Regions from separate parts of the Brevibacillus sp. YAE8 genome, predicted to be linked through region 2. Evidence: riboswitches for the same ligand, from Rfam matches in the RefSeq annotation. Region 2 holds a riboswitch; each other region holds the start of a gene.
The links. Region 2 has a riboswitch for lysine ahead of dapD (2,3,4,5-tetrahydropyridine-2,6-dicarboxylate N-acetyltransferase). Riboswitches for the same ligand answer to the same signal wherever they lie in the genome.
Positions count from the first base shown of each region.

Region 1 (4,494 bases), on a different contig from region 2:
GACATACCGGAGGCGTTCAGCAGCCACACGTACACTTCGCCATCGCCGAACAGCGAGGACAAAAACGCCAGCGCGCCGATGGCAGCCGTCATGATGAGGGCATTGACGGGGACGCCGTTGCGTGTCACTTTGGCAAACCATTTCGGAGCTTTGCCTTCCTTCGCCAGCACCCACAGCATACGGGTGGAAGCGTACATGCCGGAGTTCCCCGCCGACAGGACGGAAGTGAGAATGACTGCGTTCATTACGGAGGCGGCAAAGGCAAAGCCGGCTTTTTCAAACACGATCGTAAACGGACTGATGGCAATATCGGTAATGTCTCCGCTGATGAGATTCGGATTGTCGTACGGAACGAGCAGCCCGATAATCAGGATCGCGAAAATATAGAACAGCAAGATGCGCCAAAAAATCTGGCGAATCGCTTTCGGGATGTTGCGGGCAGGGTCTTCGCTCTCCCCGGCGGCCACACCGACCAGCTCAGTTCCCTGGAAGGAGAACCCGGCAATCATGAATACCCCAAGGAGGGCCATGAAGCCGCCGTTGAATGGCGCGTCGCCTTTGGTGAAGTTTTGGAAGCCGACTGCTTCGCCGCCCATGATGCCAAAAATCATCAAAACACCGATTATGATAAAGACAATGACGGTCACGACTTTAATCAGGGCAAACCAGTATTCGGATTCGCCGTAGCCTTTGACAGACAACAAGTTCAGAGCAAACATCAGGACGAGGAACAGGGCACTCCACAAGATGGCGGGAGTATCCGGGAACCAGTATTTCATAATCAGCGCCGCAGCGGATAGCTCGACGGCAATCGTAATCGCCCAGTTGTACCAGTAATTCCAGCCCAGCGCGAAGCCGAGGGACGGATCGACGAATTTGGTGGCGTACGTAGAAAACGAGCCGGATACAGGCATGAAGGCAGCCATTTCCCCCAGGCTGGTCATCAAAAAGTAAACCATGATGCTGATGGCGATGTAGGCGACCAAGGCTCCGCCCGGTCCAGCCTCGTGAATCGAGCCTCCGCTCGCCAGGAACAGGCCCGTCCCGATGGAGCCGCCGATGGCGATCATCGTCAGATGGCGGGCTTTCAAACCACGTTGCAGTTGATTCTGTGACATATGCTGCTTGCACGACCTTTCTAAAAATTTGAGAAGGTCGGTCGGAAAAGAAAAAACCGCCAATAGCCAAAAAACGGCACAGGGCGGTATGATCCAATCCCCACCAAGCCTTCACTGAAGATAGCACACCACGTTTGCCCGGCAAGCAAACGTGACAGTTCTGTCCCTTTCGGGTACAGCCCCAGCCCATGCGCACAGAGATACGCCATGAGCTTCGGCGGCTTTTCCCTTTCCTGGAGTCATTGATTTCTTCTGAATCTCGTACAGGATGACATAAAAGCCGCGACCTCTACCCTCACCGTGAATGATGAGGATAACATGTATGAAATTGATTTATTTATCAACTATATAAGATTGACGGTTATTTATCAACGAAAAAAGTTGCGCTGCAAAATATTGGCATGGAGAGGTTTTGCTACAAAAAGGATCGGCGTGCAGGCCAGGAGCCTTGCAACTTGCGGATCTGCACGATTTGCCCTGTGTGAAAAGCGTCGTGCAAAATAATGCTCATCACGCTTTGCCCGGCAGGGATGCTCGGAAGCGGCTGGTCGAACGCTTCGTCTGACAGAGCGACGAGCTTTTCATGAATTTGGCGATGGACGGTTTCCATCCGCTGTACGGTGGCCTGCCAGGCTGCTTCGTCGTCGGGCGCTCCCGAAGGCTGGAACGTGTCGTCGTTCGTCTCGGCGGTATTGATAAATTCCGTGCCGGACAGACGGTGCAGCAACCGTTCCTTGAAGTAAAGCAGGTGGCTGACATTTTCCCAAATCGTGTTCGCCGCCGCGCCTTCCGGCCGCCAGCTTGCTTGCGCAGCCGTTACGCCGGCCAGGGCGTGCTTGAGCGGCGGAAACCAGTCTTCTTTGTCATACGTGCATTCCCATTCGTGAACAAGCAGTTCCATCCGATTCATGTGGTTCCTCCTCGTCTGTCAAACAGATTGGTGAAACGTTATAATGGCAATAAGAAGCAGCTTGTAACCACCTAAATATTTTATGTTGGTTACAGATAGAGAATACCATACACAGGCTGAGCATACAAGAAGCAAAAGAAACGAAAAGCAGATGGGGGAAGAGTGGAGTGAACTGGCTGTGCATTGATTTTTTAAACAGTGATTGGCGCGATTGGCGCGGGTCTGGCCGCAGGGAAAATCGGCTGGCGAAGCAGGAATGGCTGGAGCAGCTTTTGCGGGAATACGCTTTGCACGCCCCATTGCCTATTGATGAGGCGAGTGCAGTGGCGCTGTTGCGTTTGCGCGAATATATGCGCAGTCTGCTGGAGCGGGTCGTGCGCGGGGAAGCGTTGCGGCAGGAGGAACTGGAGGAGCTGAATCAGACGCTCGCGAAGGCGCCTTTTCACGTTCGCGTCATCTCTGCGGGCAAGGAGAGCGGGTATGAGCAGGAGCTGGTCAGCGCCTCCAGCGGCTGGGAGCTGGTGATGGCCCGCATCGCGGCTTCCTTTGCCACGCTGCTGCTTCCTGAGCACGTGCAGCGCATCAAGATTTGCGACAACGAGGACTGCCGATGGGTGTTTTACGATGAAAGCCGCAATCGGGTACGCCGCTGGTGCGATGACAAAATGTGCGGCAATCTCATGAAGGTGCGCCGTTTTCGGGAGCGGCAAAAGGAGAAAAAGTAAGGAATCGGCCGTAAGCTTGCCGACGGAGAGATTCATCGGTTCCGAGGACGCAAACAGCGTGCCCAGGACGGATTCGGACAGCGCTGTTTTGGCCGAGACACTAATTTTGCTGCCATTCAAAAAAGCGCCCTGTCTTGCAATGGCAGTAAACATCTCATCCCGGCAAGGGTCGTACACAAAGGAAACGGCCGTCTGACCGTCGCGGACGAGGCAGAGAGAGACGGCCCACATCGGCATGCCTTGCAAAAAGTGGACGGCTCCGTCGATGGCATTGCAAATCCAGTACGGGGTCGAGTATTCCGGCTGTTTTTGCAGGGAGGCATCAAATTCTGCATCGGACCAGCGATACGCGGGAAAGCGCTCCGCCAAGCCGTGCCGGAGCAGCTCTTCTGCTTGCGATTTAAGGCGCGAAAACGTTCGTTCATCGCTTGCTTGCTCGTGCAGGCTGGCTCCTGCGCAAATTCGGCAAACAGTCTCTGGCCGACTTTTCGCAGCAAAGCTTCGCAGTACAACACATCGTCTTGCTTCATAACGGTTCCCCAACCTTTCTTGTTTGGATCGTGTCCTTCGGCGCAGCGACAGCGCACGTTCCGCGTTCAAGAGCGGTCTGGCCCATTGGTTTGAAAGCTGTTCAGCCAAGGGCAAACGACACGATTTTTATTAGTGGTATGTAAAAGTACTACTAATAAAACAGGTTGCCGTCAATACATGTGCACGCTTTTTGACGGGAATGGGCAAATGGCGCACATGGAAAGGAAGATTGAGACATAATAAGAAGCAAGCAACAAGGGAACGGAAGCGAGGTGGCGGAATGAGTCGGAAACGGAAACGATGGTGGAGGGTGCTGGTCTTGCTGTTGCTCGCCGGAGCTTGTACAGCGATCTGGTATTTGCGGCCGTATCAGCCCGATCAGGCGGCAAAAGACGCGATGCAGGGAGGCGAAGGGATCACGGTGATCGACACGGGCGACTGGATTGCTTTTGAAGGTGGGGAAGCGCGTGAGCCTGGCTTGATTTTGTATCCGGGCGCTCTGGTCACGCCAGAGAGTTATGCGCCGCTCGCACGCGCCCTGGCTGGTTCCGGCTATCGGGTATTCATCGCGCGGATGCCGCTGAATTTGGCGATCACCGACGTCGAGCGGGCCAATCAAGTGTTAAAAGCGTATCCGCAGCAGTCGTTCGTCATCGGCGGGCACTCTCTCGGCGGCGCGATGGCAGCCAGATACGCAGCCAGCCAGCTCGAGCGGATTGACGGCGTCATTTTCCTGGGGGCGTATCCAGACAAGCGCGGGGATTTGAAGGAAGCGGATGTCCCCGTGCTGTCGCTGCTCGGCTCGCGGGATGGAGTCATCGACCGGAAAAAATACGAAGAGAACAAGCAATTTTTGCCTAAGCGCACGGTGTACATGTCGATCGAGGGCGGCAATCATGCGCAGTTCGGAAGCTACGGGGCGCAGGAGGGCGACCAGCCTGCCGCCATCACTCCCCAGGAGCAGTGGCAGCAGACCGTGGCGGCGATCAAGGACTGGCTACTGACCGACGTCATTGCCCGTTAGCGAGACGATGCCAGATACGACGCCGGTGATGCGGATGTTTTCGGATGGCAACAGCAGCGGCTCGTCCTCTGCGCGAGTAGTCGTAAACAGGCATTCCACCGGATTGACGTCCGCCGCGATCCGGACGAGAAACTGCCCTTCCTGCCTGACCAGAACGGGCCTGTTGTGGATCGGTTCCGCGGAAAA
Region 1 covers NZ_BAAIYG010000004.1:266,947-271,440, reverse strand. Annotated here, with positions in the region: gene AC27IT_RS09155 (amino acid permease) at 1-1,118, opposite strand, end outside; lysine riboswitch at 1,232-1,418, opposite strand; gene AC27IT_RS09150 (DinB family protein) at 1,534-2,028, opposite strand; gene AC27IT_RS09145 (CGNR zinc finger domain-containing protein) at 2,196-2,753, shown strand; partial or broken gene AC27IT_RS09140 (inositol monophosphatase family protein) at 2,793-3,296, opposite strand; gene AC27IT_RS09135 (alpha/beta fold hydrolase) at 3,565-4,308, shown strand; gene AC27IT_RS09130 (hypothetical protein) at 4,282-4,494, opposite strand, start outside.
Region 1: linked by a shared signal. The riboswitch ahead of AC27IT_RS09155 (amino acid permease) and the one ahead of dapD (2,3,4,5-tetrahydropyridine-2,6-dicarboxylate N-acetyltransferase) in region 2 are both predicted to bind lysine.

Region 2 (4,494 bases):
TTTTCTCCAACACGCGGATGGAGGGAGTATTGCGGGGCATGACAGCGGCCTGTACCCGGTGCAGCCCGGCTTCCTGGAAGGCGTACGCGAGCGCAAGCCGTACGGCCGCAGTGGTGTAGCCTTTGCCGTTGCAGGCTTCATCCATGAAGTAGCCGATGGTCGCGTTTTGCCAGGCGCCGCGCACGACGTTTGACAGAGCGACGCGGCCGATCATTTCGTCCGTGTCGCGCAAAAACACGCCAAAGGCGAAGGCGGTCCCTGCTGCAAAGTCTTGCTCCGCTTGCGCAATTTGCGCCTCCTGACCGCTCAGCGTCAGGAAGGCGGCGGAGCGGAGCGGCTCGAACGGTTGCAGGAAGGCATGATTACGCAGCCGAAGCTTCAGAAGCTCGGCTGCGTCATTTGCTTGCAGTGGTCGCAAGTAGACCGTATGCGTATGTAACGTCATGATATCAATCCTCCTTCTTGAGAAAAGATGGATCGACATTGTATCATGACAGCTCTTGCTTGAAAAGGATTTTTTTGGACAACTTCTTTTCCGGCGCTAGTCTTAGCCGAGCAGCTCGGAGAAGGAAACGCCAAACTGTTTGCAAATCTCTACTTCTTTTGCGTTAGGAGACAGCTCGATTTTCAGACCTTCGAGTGGAGTTTCCGCTCCGCGCTCGCTCGCTTTTTTCAGCAAAATATCTACAGCAGCGCCCACATGCTCGTAAGCGGAGTCGCAGGAACCGAAAGCCGCGACTTTTTTGCCGCTCAAATCAATATCGTCCATCTCTTCGTAAAAGTCCAGGCACTCGTCTGGCAGATCGCCGTCGCCCCATGTATAGGCACCGAGCAAAATGGCATCGTAGTCTTCCAGTTCCTTGGCAGTGGCATCCATGACTTCTTTTATCTCCAGGTCTTTTCCGGTGGAACGAATCCCTTCGGCAATTGCTTCAGCAACTTCCTGCGTGTTTCCTGTCATGCTTGCGTACACCATCAAAATGCGGCTCATAAGAAGTAAACCCTCCAAATAAGATAATGAAAATCATTCTCACACAAATAAAATAATGAAAATGATTCTCGTTGTCAACAGTTATTTTTCTTTCCATAAAGCTGTTGCCACAAGTGATTGATTTTGGTAGAGTAAAATGAAATTATAATATTGGAAGTCTAAATAGAGGTGCGCCGAAGATGAGTACATCTTTTCGTAATCTGCCAGGGGGCGGGAAGAGAGGGAAAGGCTAAAGCGCCGAAGCTGTTGCTGTTCCCCTCGGATAGCAGCGGCTGGGGTGATTCGTGAACAATGAGCATCCTGTCACAAAAGGCAATCGCCTGTTTGTGGAGCGCTATTTACGATTTGCTTGGGCAGTATGGAAAGCAATGAGATAGCGAATGCACTCATTGCTTTTTTTAGTCAGGGGAGCGGTTCGCTCTCGTTGACAGGCACGCTTTTTATTAAAAGGAGGATGTACCAGTGAACATGATGGATGCCAATGAAATTATCGCGTTTATTCAAAAAAGCGAGAAGAAAACACCAGTGAAACTATACGTGAAAGGCAATCTGGAGGGCATTGACTTCGGTGCCAGCTCCAAGACGTTCATTACAGGCACGACTGGCGTTGTGTTTGGCGAATGGAAAGAAATCGAGCCGGTTCTGGCTGCGAACGCGGACAAAATCGAAGACTACGTAGTAGAAAGCGACCGCCGCAATTCGGCGATTCCGTTGCTCGACACAAAAGGAATCCAGGCGCGCATCGAGCCAGGCGCGATTATCCGCGACCAGGTGACGATCGGCAACAACGCAGTCATCATGATGGGCGCTACGATCAACATCGGTGCTGTGATTGGCGAAGGCACGATGATCGACATGAACGTCGTCGTCGGCGGCCGCGGAACGATCGGGAAAAACTGCCATATCGGCGCTGGTTCTGTCATCGCAGGCGTCATCGAGCCGCCTTCCGCGCAGCCAGTCGTAGTGGAAGATGACGTCGTAATCGGTGCCAACGCCGTGGTTCTGGAAGGCGTGCGCGTAGGAAAAGGCGCGGTTGTGGCAGCGGGCGCGGTCGTCATTGAAGACGTGCCGCCATACGTTGTGGTGGCTGGTACACCAGCGCGCGTGATTAAACAGATCGACGACAAAACTCGCTCCAAGACGGAGATCAAGCAGGAGCTACGTCAACTGTAGGGGAGAGAGCTCACATGGACTGGCGTACGCTTGATGAACAATACATCGTCTCTTCCTACAAACGCTTGCCGATCGCGATCGAAAAAGGGGAAGGCAACTACCTGTACGACACAGCGGGCAAAAAGTATTTGGATTTGTTTACGGGGCTGGCCGTCAATGTGCTCGGCCACTCCCATCCGCGGATCGTCCAGGCGCTGCGCGAACAGGGCGAGCGCTTCCTGCACATTTCCAACGTATTTTTGAACCAGCCGGCAATCCGGTTGGCCCAGCGGCTGGTGGAGCAGACGATCCCGGGAAAAGTGTTTTTCACAAATTCCGGTGCGGAAGCGACCGAAGCCGCGATCAAAATGATCCACAAATGGACGAAGGCAGAAGGGGCCGGGCGCGAAGGGATTGTCGTGCTCCGCAACAGCTTTCACGGCAGAACATTGGGCGCGGTGCGGCTGACCAGACAGGCCCATGTGTATCAGGATTTTCCGCAGCCGGACTTTCCGGTGTACGAGCTAGACCCTGAAGATGCGGACGGCTTGCGGGCGATTTGCCGCGACGCGAAGCCGGCCGCTGTCCTGATGGAGCCTGTGCTCGGCTCTGGAGGGGTCGTGCCGCTGTCGGAGCCGTTTTTGCGCGAAGTGGCGGCGATTTGCCAGGAGGAAGGCATGCTGTTTGCCATGGACGAAATCCAGACAGGCATGGGACGCACTGGTAAGCTGTTTGCCTACCAGCACGCAGGCGTGACGCCGGATTTGATCTTGTTTGCCAAAGGCGTAGGCGGAGGGCTTCCGCTCGGTGGCGTGATTGCCGGAACGAAGCTGATGAACCAGTTCAAGCCGGGCGACCACGGGACGACCTTTGCGCCGTCGCCGCTTTCGGCGGCTCTCGGCAACGTGGTGCTGGATGAGCTGCTCGATCCTGCTTTTGCGGCAAGCGTGGACGAAGTGATCGCGTACTTGTGGGCGGGCCTCGAATCGCTGCGCGCGCGTCTCCCGGAACAGTTGCAGGCGCTCCGCGGCAAAGGCATGATGGTCGGCATCCCGCTCAGCGCCGCACCGGAAGAGGTCAGCCGTTTGCAGCAGGCATTGCTTGATCGCGGCATTCTCGTGGACGTGACGCAAAAGACAATCGTGCGTCTGCTGCCGCCGCTCACCTTGACCAAAGAAGACGTCGACCTTTTCCTGGACAGCTTTGCAGCGGAACTCGCTGTGCGGCACGGGGCCAAAGGGGAGGCGTAAACGATGGCGACATCGCTGTTTACCCAGATTCGGCGCGACCTGCACCAAATTCCGGAGCCGGGCTTTGCCGAGGTGAAGACGCAAAAGTATTTGCTCGATTACTTGGAGCGTCTCCCGCAGGAGCGCATGCAGATCAAGACGTGGCGCACCGGGATTTTGGTCCGGATCGCGGGGACGAATCCAAAGCGCACGATCGCCTGGCGCACGGACATGGACGGCTTGCCGATTGCAGAAGAGACGTCGTATCCGTTTCGCTCGCTGCACGAAGGCTACATGCACGCGTGCGGACACGACATGCACATGGCTATCGCGCTCGGGCTTGTGACGCATTTTGTGGAGCAGCCGATTGCAGATGACCTGCTGTTCCTGTTTCAGCCCGCAGAAGAGGGCCCAGGCGGCGCTCAGCCGATGATGGAGAGCGAGGAGTTTGCTTCCTGGCGGCCGGATTGCATTTTTGCGCTGCACATCGCGCCGGAGTATCCCGTCGGCTATATTGCCACCAAGCCGGGCATTTTGTTTGCCAACACGTCCGAGCTGTACATTGATTTGGTCGGAAAAGGCGGGCACGCAGCTTTTCCGCACAAAGCAAACGACATGGTGGTCGCAGGCAGCCATCTCATCACACAGCTCCAGACGATTGTGGCACGTAACGTCGACCCGCTCGATTCCGCTGTCGTGACCATCGGCAAGCTTGAGGGCGGCACCAAGCAAAACATCATTGCGGAAAAGGCGCGGCTGGAAGGGACGATTCGCACGTTCTCGACCGAGTCCATGGCGCTTGTCAAAGCGCGGATTGAAGCGCTCGTCAAAGGCATCGAGGCGGGCTTCGACTGTACGGCGTCCATCGACTACGGAGTAGGGTATTGCCAAGTGTACAACGAGGAAAAGCTGACGACGGCCTTTATGGACTGGGTGCGCGAGCAGGGCGAAGACGTGACGCTGATTGCCTGCAAGGAAGCGATGACCGGAGAAGATTTTGGCTACTTCCTGCAGGAGATTCCGGGCTTTTTGTTCTGGCTGGGCGTCCATACTCCGTACGGGCTGCACCATTCCAAAATCGAGCCGAGCGAGGACGCGATCGAAGTCGCGATCCGCTTGGTC
Region 2 covers NZ_BAAIYG010000005.1:254,789-259,282, reverse strand. Annotated here, with positions in the region: gene AC27IT_RS10845 (GNAT family N-acetyltransferase) at 1-445, opposite strand, end outside; gene AC27IT_RS10840 (flavodoxin) at 548-991, opposite strand; lysine riboswitch at 1,147-1,336, shown strand; gene dapD (2,3,4,5-tetrahydropyridine-2,6-dicarboxylate N-acetyltransferase) at 1,454-2,164, shown strand; gene AC27IT_RS10830 (aspartate aminotransferase family protein) at 2,179-3,393, shown strand; gene AC27IT_RS10825 (N-acetyldiaminopimelate deacetylase) at 3,397-4,494, shown strand, end outside.

Region 3 (4,494 bases), on a different contig from region 2:
TCATCTGCCGCGACCGTAAACGAAATGTTCGTGACAGCGGCATCGTAGGAGCTTTGAATGATGATGTCGACGTTCACCTGGTTGTCTGCGAGTGTATTGAACAGGCGGGAAAGAGTCCCCACCTTTGCAGGCATCCCGACAACCGTAACTTTGGCGATATCTTCGTCATGCGCGACTCCACTTACTACTCTTCCTGTTTCCATGTTGGCAACCTCCTCAACGTACGTACCCTCTTCGGCAGTAAAGCTGGAGCGGACCACCAGCCGTACCTTGTATTTTTTCGCAGCCTCCACCGAACGCGGATGCAGGACGCCTGCGCCGAGATTGGCAAGCTCCAGCATTTCATCATACGAGATCGTATTCAGCTTGCTTGCTGCCGGCACCATGCGTGGGTCGGCCGTGTAAACGCCAGAAACGTCTGTAAAAATCTCGCATTTGTCAGCATTCAGGCTGGCTGCCAGCGTAACCGCCGATGTATCCGATCCACCGCGGCCGAGCGTTGTAATTTCTCCTTCGTCGCTAAGACCTTGGAACCCTGCCACAATCACGACGCGGCCTCGACCGAGCTCCGCCTGAATGCGCTGTGGATCAATTTGCTTGATCCGCGCCCGGCCGTGGATCGCTTCTGTCGTCACTCCGGCCTGCCAGCCAGTCAAAGAAATGGCATCGTAGCCTTTGGAATGCAAGGCCATCGCGAGCAATGCGATCGATACTTGCTCCCCCGTGGTCAGCAGCATATCCATTTCACGCTCGGAAGGGTAGGCGCTGATCTGTTTGGCCATATCTACCAGGACGTCGGTAGATTTGCCCATCGCAGACACGACGACTACCAGGTCATGCCCTTCTTCTTTGTAGCTGATAATTCGGTCCGCAACTCGTAAAATTCGCTCAATAGTCCCTACAGAGGTGCCTCCGTATTTCTGCACGATCAACCCCATGCGGCTTCTCTCCCTTTTCTCATATCCAATGTTTGTAGAATGTATCGTTTTCTCTCGTTTTATTAGCTTGTTTTCGCTTGTTCGTTTATGGAAAATTTTACCTGTCACTTTATAAAAAAGGCACCGACAAGGAATAAGTACCTGCCGCTGCCTACTGTTTCGACATACCGGTTCCTCCCTCCCAATACACGCGGACAATGCAGCACATGACAGGACAACACCTATCACCGCTCACATTGACACACCGTGAGATAGCACTCCATCTGACGCCGGTTAAGAGCCAGATGACAGTCCTGCACTTGTTCAATGCAGACCCAGCATGGAGAACTACGGGTTTTCCTCCACACTTCGGCGAATTCCCCTTTCCCGCTCCCTTCACAGATACCCGATCTCAGGGTGGTACTCTTGGTTTTCGCGCCTCTACCTCACTTCATAAGGGAAGTGAGGCTAACTATTCTGTTTGAAACGCATTATATCACGGGAATCCGAACGGTTCAATTGCTTTTTGAAAAAAACGTTACGATTCCAGCTTGCGCAAATGGGCGATAATCTGCTTCGCCAGCTTGTCGCCGATCCCCAACTGCCGGAAATCCTCCACCGTCGCCTCGCGCATTTTTTTCAGCGAGCCAAAATGGGTAAACAACAGCTTGCGCCGCTTTTCGCCGATGCCCGGTATTTCGTCGAGCTGGGAGGAGAGCATCGTCTTCGTCCGGGATTGTCGGTGAAACGTAATCGCAAACCGGTGCACCTCGTCCTGAATGCGCTGCAGCAAGTAAAACTCGTAGCTGTCCCGCTTCAGATTCACCGGCTCCGGCGGATCGCCGTACATCAACTGCGCGGTTTTGTGCTTTTCGTCTTTGGCCAGGCCGCAGACCGGGATGTACAGCCCCAGCTCGTTTTCCAGCACGTCCATGGCGGCGCTGATCTGCCCTTTGCCCCCGTCGATGACGATCAGATCGGGCAGCGGCTGGTTTTCCTTCAGCAAGCGCGAATACCGTCTGCGGATTACCTCGCGCATGGAGCCGTAATCGTCCGGCCCTTCGACTGTCTTGATCTTGAACTTGCGGTATTCCTTTTTGTCCGGACGGCCGTCCGTAAAGACAATCATCGCCGACACAGGCTCGGTTCCTTGGATGTTGGAGTTGTCGAACGCCTCGATCCGGTGCGGGACGCCGATCCCCAGCACATGCCCCAGGTTGTGCACCGCCTGAACGGTCCGCGCGTCGTCCTTGGACATCAGGGCGAACTTTTCCTGCAGGGCGATCCGCGCGTTTTCACAAGCCATCTGTACCAGCTCGCGCTTTTTGCTGCGCTTGGGCGTCAACACCTTGACTCCCAGCCATTCACTCAACAGCTCCGGCTCGCTTTCCTCCGGCAGCAAAATTTCTTTGGGCAGCGCGTTTTGCTTGTCGTAGTAAAACTGGGTGACGTACGACATGAAGTCCTCGCTCTCGTTTCCGTAGTAAGGGAAGGAGGTCGTCTGCCGCTCGATCATCTTGCCCTGGCGCATGTAAAAAATTTGAATGCACATCCAGCCTTTTTCCACGGCAAAGCCGATAATGTCGCGGTCAACCGTATCGGTGAACGTAATTTTCTGCTTCTCCATCACCGCTTCGATGCTCTTGATCTGATCGCGGAACTCCTTGGCCCGCTCAAACTCCATCGCCTCTGCGGCCTGGAGCATTTTTTCCGTGAGCTGCTGCTTCATCTGCTCGTGTCCGCCGTCGAGGAAGCGGCTGATCTCATCTACCAGTCGCTGGTTTTCTTCAGCCGAAACCTCGTACACACAGGGGGCGAGACATTGGCCCAAATGGTAGTACAAACATACCTGCTTGGGCATGTTGCGGCATTTGCGCAAAGGATAGAGCCGGTCGAGCAGCTTTTTCACCTCGGACGCGTCGCCTGCATTCGGGTACGGCCCGAAGTATTTCGCCTTGTCTTTCAGCACCTTGCGGGTAATTTCCAGCCGCGGCTGCGCTTCGTTCGTAATTTTGATGTACGGGTAGGTTTTGTCGTCGCGAAGCATGACGTTATAGCGCGGGTCGTGCTTTTTGATGAGGTTGCACTCCAGCAATAACGCCTCGATCGCAGACGACACCACGATATACTCAAAGTCCGCGATCTCGCTGACCAGAAGCTGCGTCTTCCCGTTATGGCTTCCGGTGAAGTACGAGCGCACGCGGTTTTTCAGCACCTTGGCTTTTCCGACGTATATAATTTCCCCGTTTGCATTTTTCATCAGGTAGCAGCCGGGCTTTTCTGGCAGCACAGCCAGCTTGTCTTTCAAGGTACGGTTCATGGCTGCACCTCCTTTTTCCTTTTAACGGCTTTCGCTTTAGCGTTTTTTCATGACGGGCTGTTCCAGGACGTACAGCTCATCCTCCAGGGCGTTCATCCGCTCCAGCAACAGCTTGCGGCTGTCCTGTACGCCCTGGTTATAGTAAAACGGCCCGAGCTCTCTGGAAAAGAAGGCGATCAGCTCTTCCGTCTCCAGGTTGCCCAGCTCCTCGCCGTGTTCTGCGTGAAAATACCGTTGCACTTGCAACACGAGATATTCCGTTTGCTCTCTCGTCAGTTTGGTTGGCATCCGCATCTGGCTTCCTTCCATGGTTTTCCTCTGATAAGAATATACGTTCTACTCCCATAGTACCACGGATCGGGCAGCAAAAAAACTGCCGCTTCGATCTGAAAGCGACAGTTTTCCTCTGACAGCCAGCTTTTAATGCTTGCGTCCGCCTAAGTACGCTTCTTTGACGCGCTCATCGTTCAACAGCGCGTCAGCCGCCCCGTCGAGAACAATCTGGCCGGCTTCCAGCACATAGCCGTAATCGGCGATTTTCAGTGCCTGCTTGACGTTTTGCTCGACGATCAGCACCGTCGTGCCTTCCGCATTAATCTGCTTGATGACTTTGAAAATGTCTGCCACCACAATCGGGGCCAGTCCCATGGACGGCTCGTCCAAAAGCAGCAGCTTGGGGCGCGACATCAAAGCTCTGGCAATCGCCAGCATTTGCTGCTGCCCGCCAGACATCGTACCGCCCAACTGGGTCAGCCGTTCTTTCAAAATCGGAAACCAGGTCATCATTTTTTCCATGTCGTCCTTGATGCCTTGGGTGTCGTTGCGTTGGAAAGCGCCCATTTCGAGGTTTTCCAGCACGGTCATTTTGCCGAGGATCGCCCGCCCTTCCGGCACGAGCGCCAGTCCGCTTTTCACGATCTGGTGCGGCTTTTTGCCGTCCATGCGCTCCCCGCAAAACGTAATGCTGCCTGCCTCCGGCTTTAGTTGGCCGGCGATCGTGCGCATCGTCGTCGTTTTGCCTGCTCCGTTGGCGCCGATGAGAGAGACGATCTTTCCTTCCGGCACTTCCAGCGTAATGCCGCGAATCGCCTTGATTTGACCGTAGGAGGTCGAAAGGTTTTGTACGTGCAGCATGCTATTCTTCCTCCTTGCCCAAGTATGCCTCGATCACATCGGGGTTGTTTTGTACCTCTTCCGGCGTTCCGTCCGCAATTTTCACGCCGAAATTGATGCAGACGACTTTCTCGCACAAGTTCA
Region 3 covers NZ_BAAIYG010000002.1:254,390-258,883, forward strand. Annotated here, with positions in the region: gene AC27IT_RS04055 (aspartate kinase) at 1-938, opposite strand, end outside; lysine riboswitch at 1,183-1,369, opposite strand; gene uvrC (excinuclease ABC subunit UvrC) at 1,456-3,237, opposite strand; gene AC27IT_RS04065 (DUF2164 domain-containing protein) at 3,274-3,525, opposite strand; gene AC27IT_RS04070 (ABC transporter ATP-binding protein) at 3,658-4,371, opposite strand; gene AC27IT_RS04075 (ABC transporter ATP-binding protein) at 4,373-4,494, opposite strand, start outside.
Region 3: linked by a shared signal. The riboswitch ahead of AC27IT_RS04055 (aspartate kinase) and the one ahead of dapD (2,3,4,5-tetrahydropyridine-2,6-dicarboxylate N-acetyltransferase) in region 2 are both predicted to bind lysine.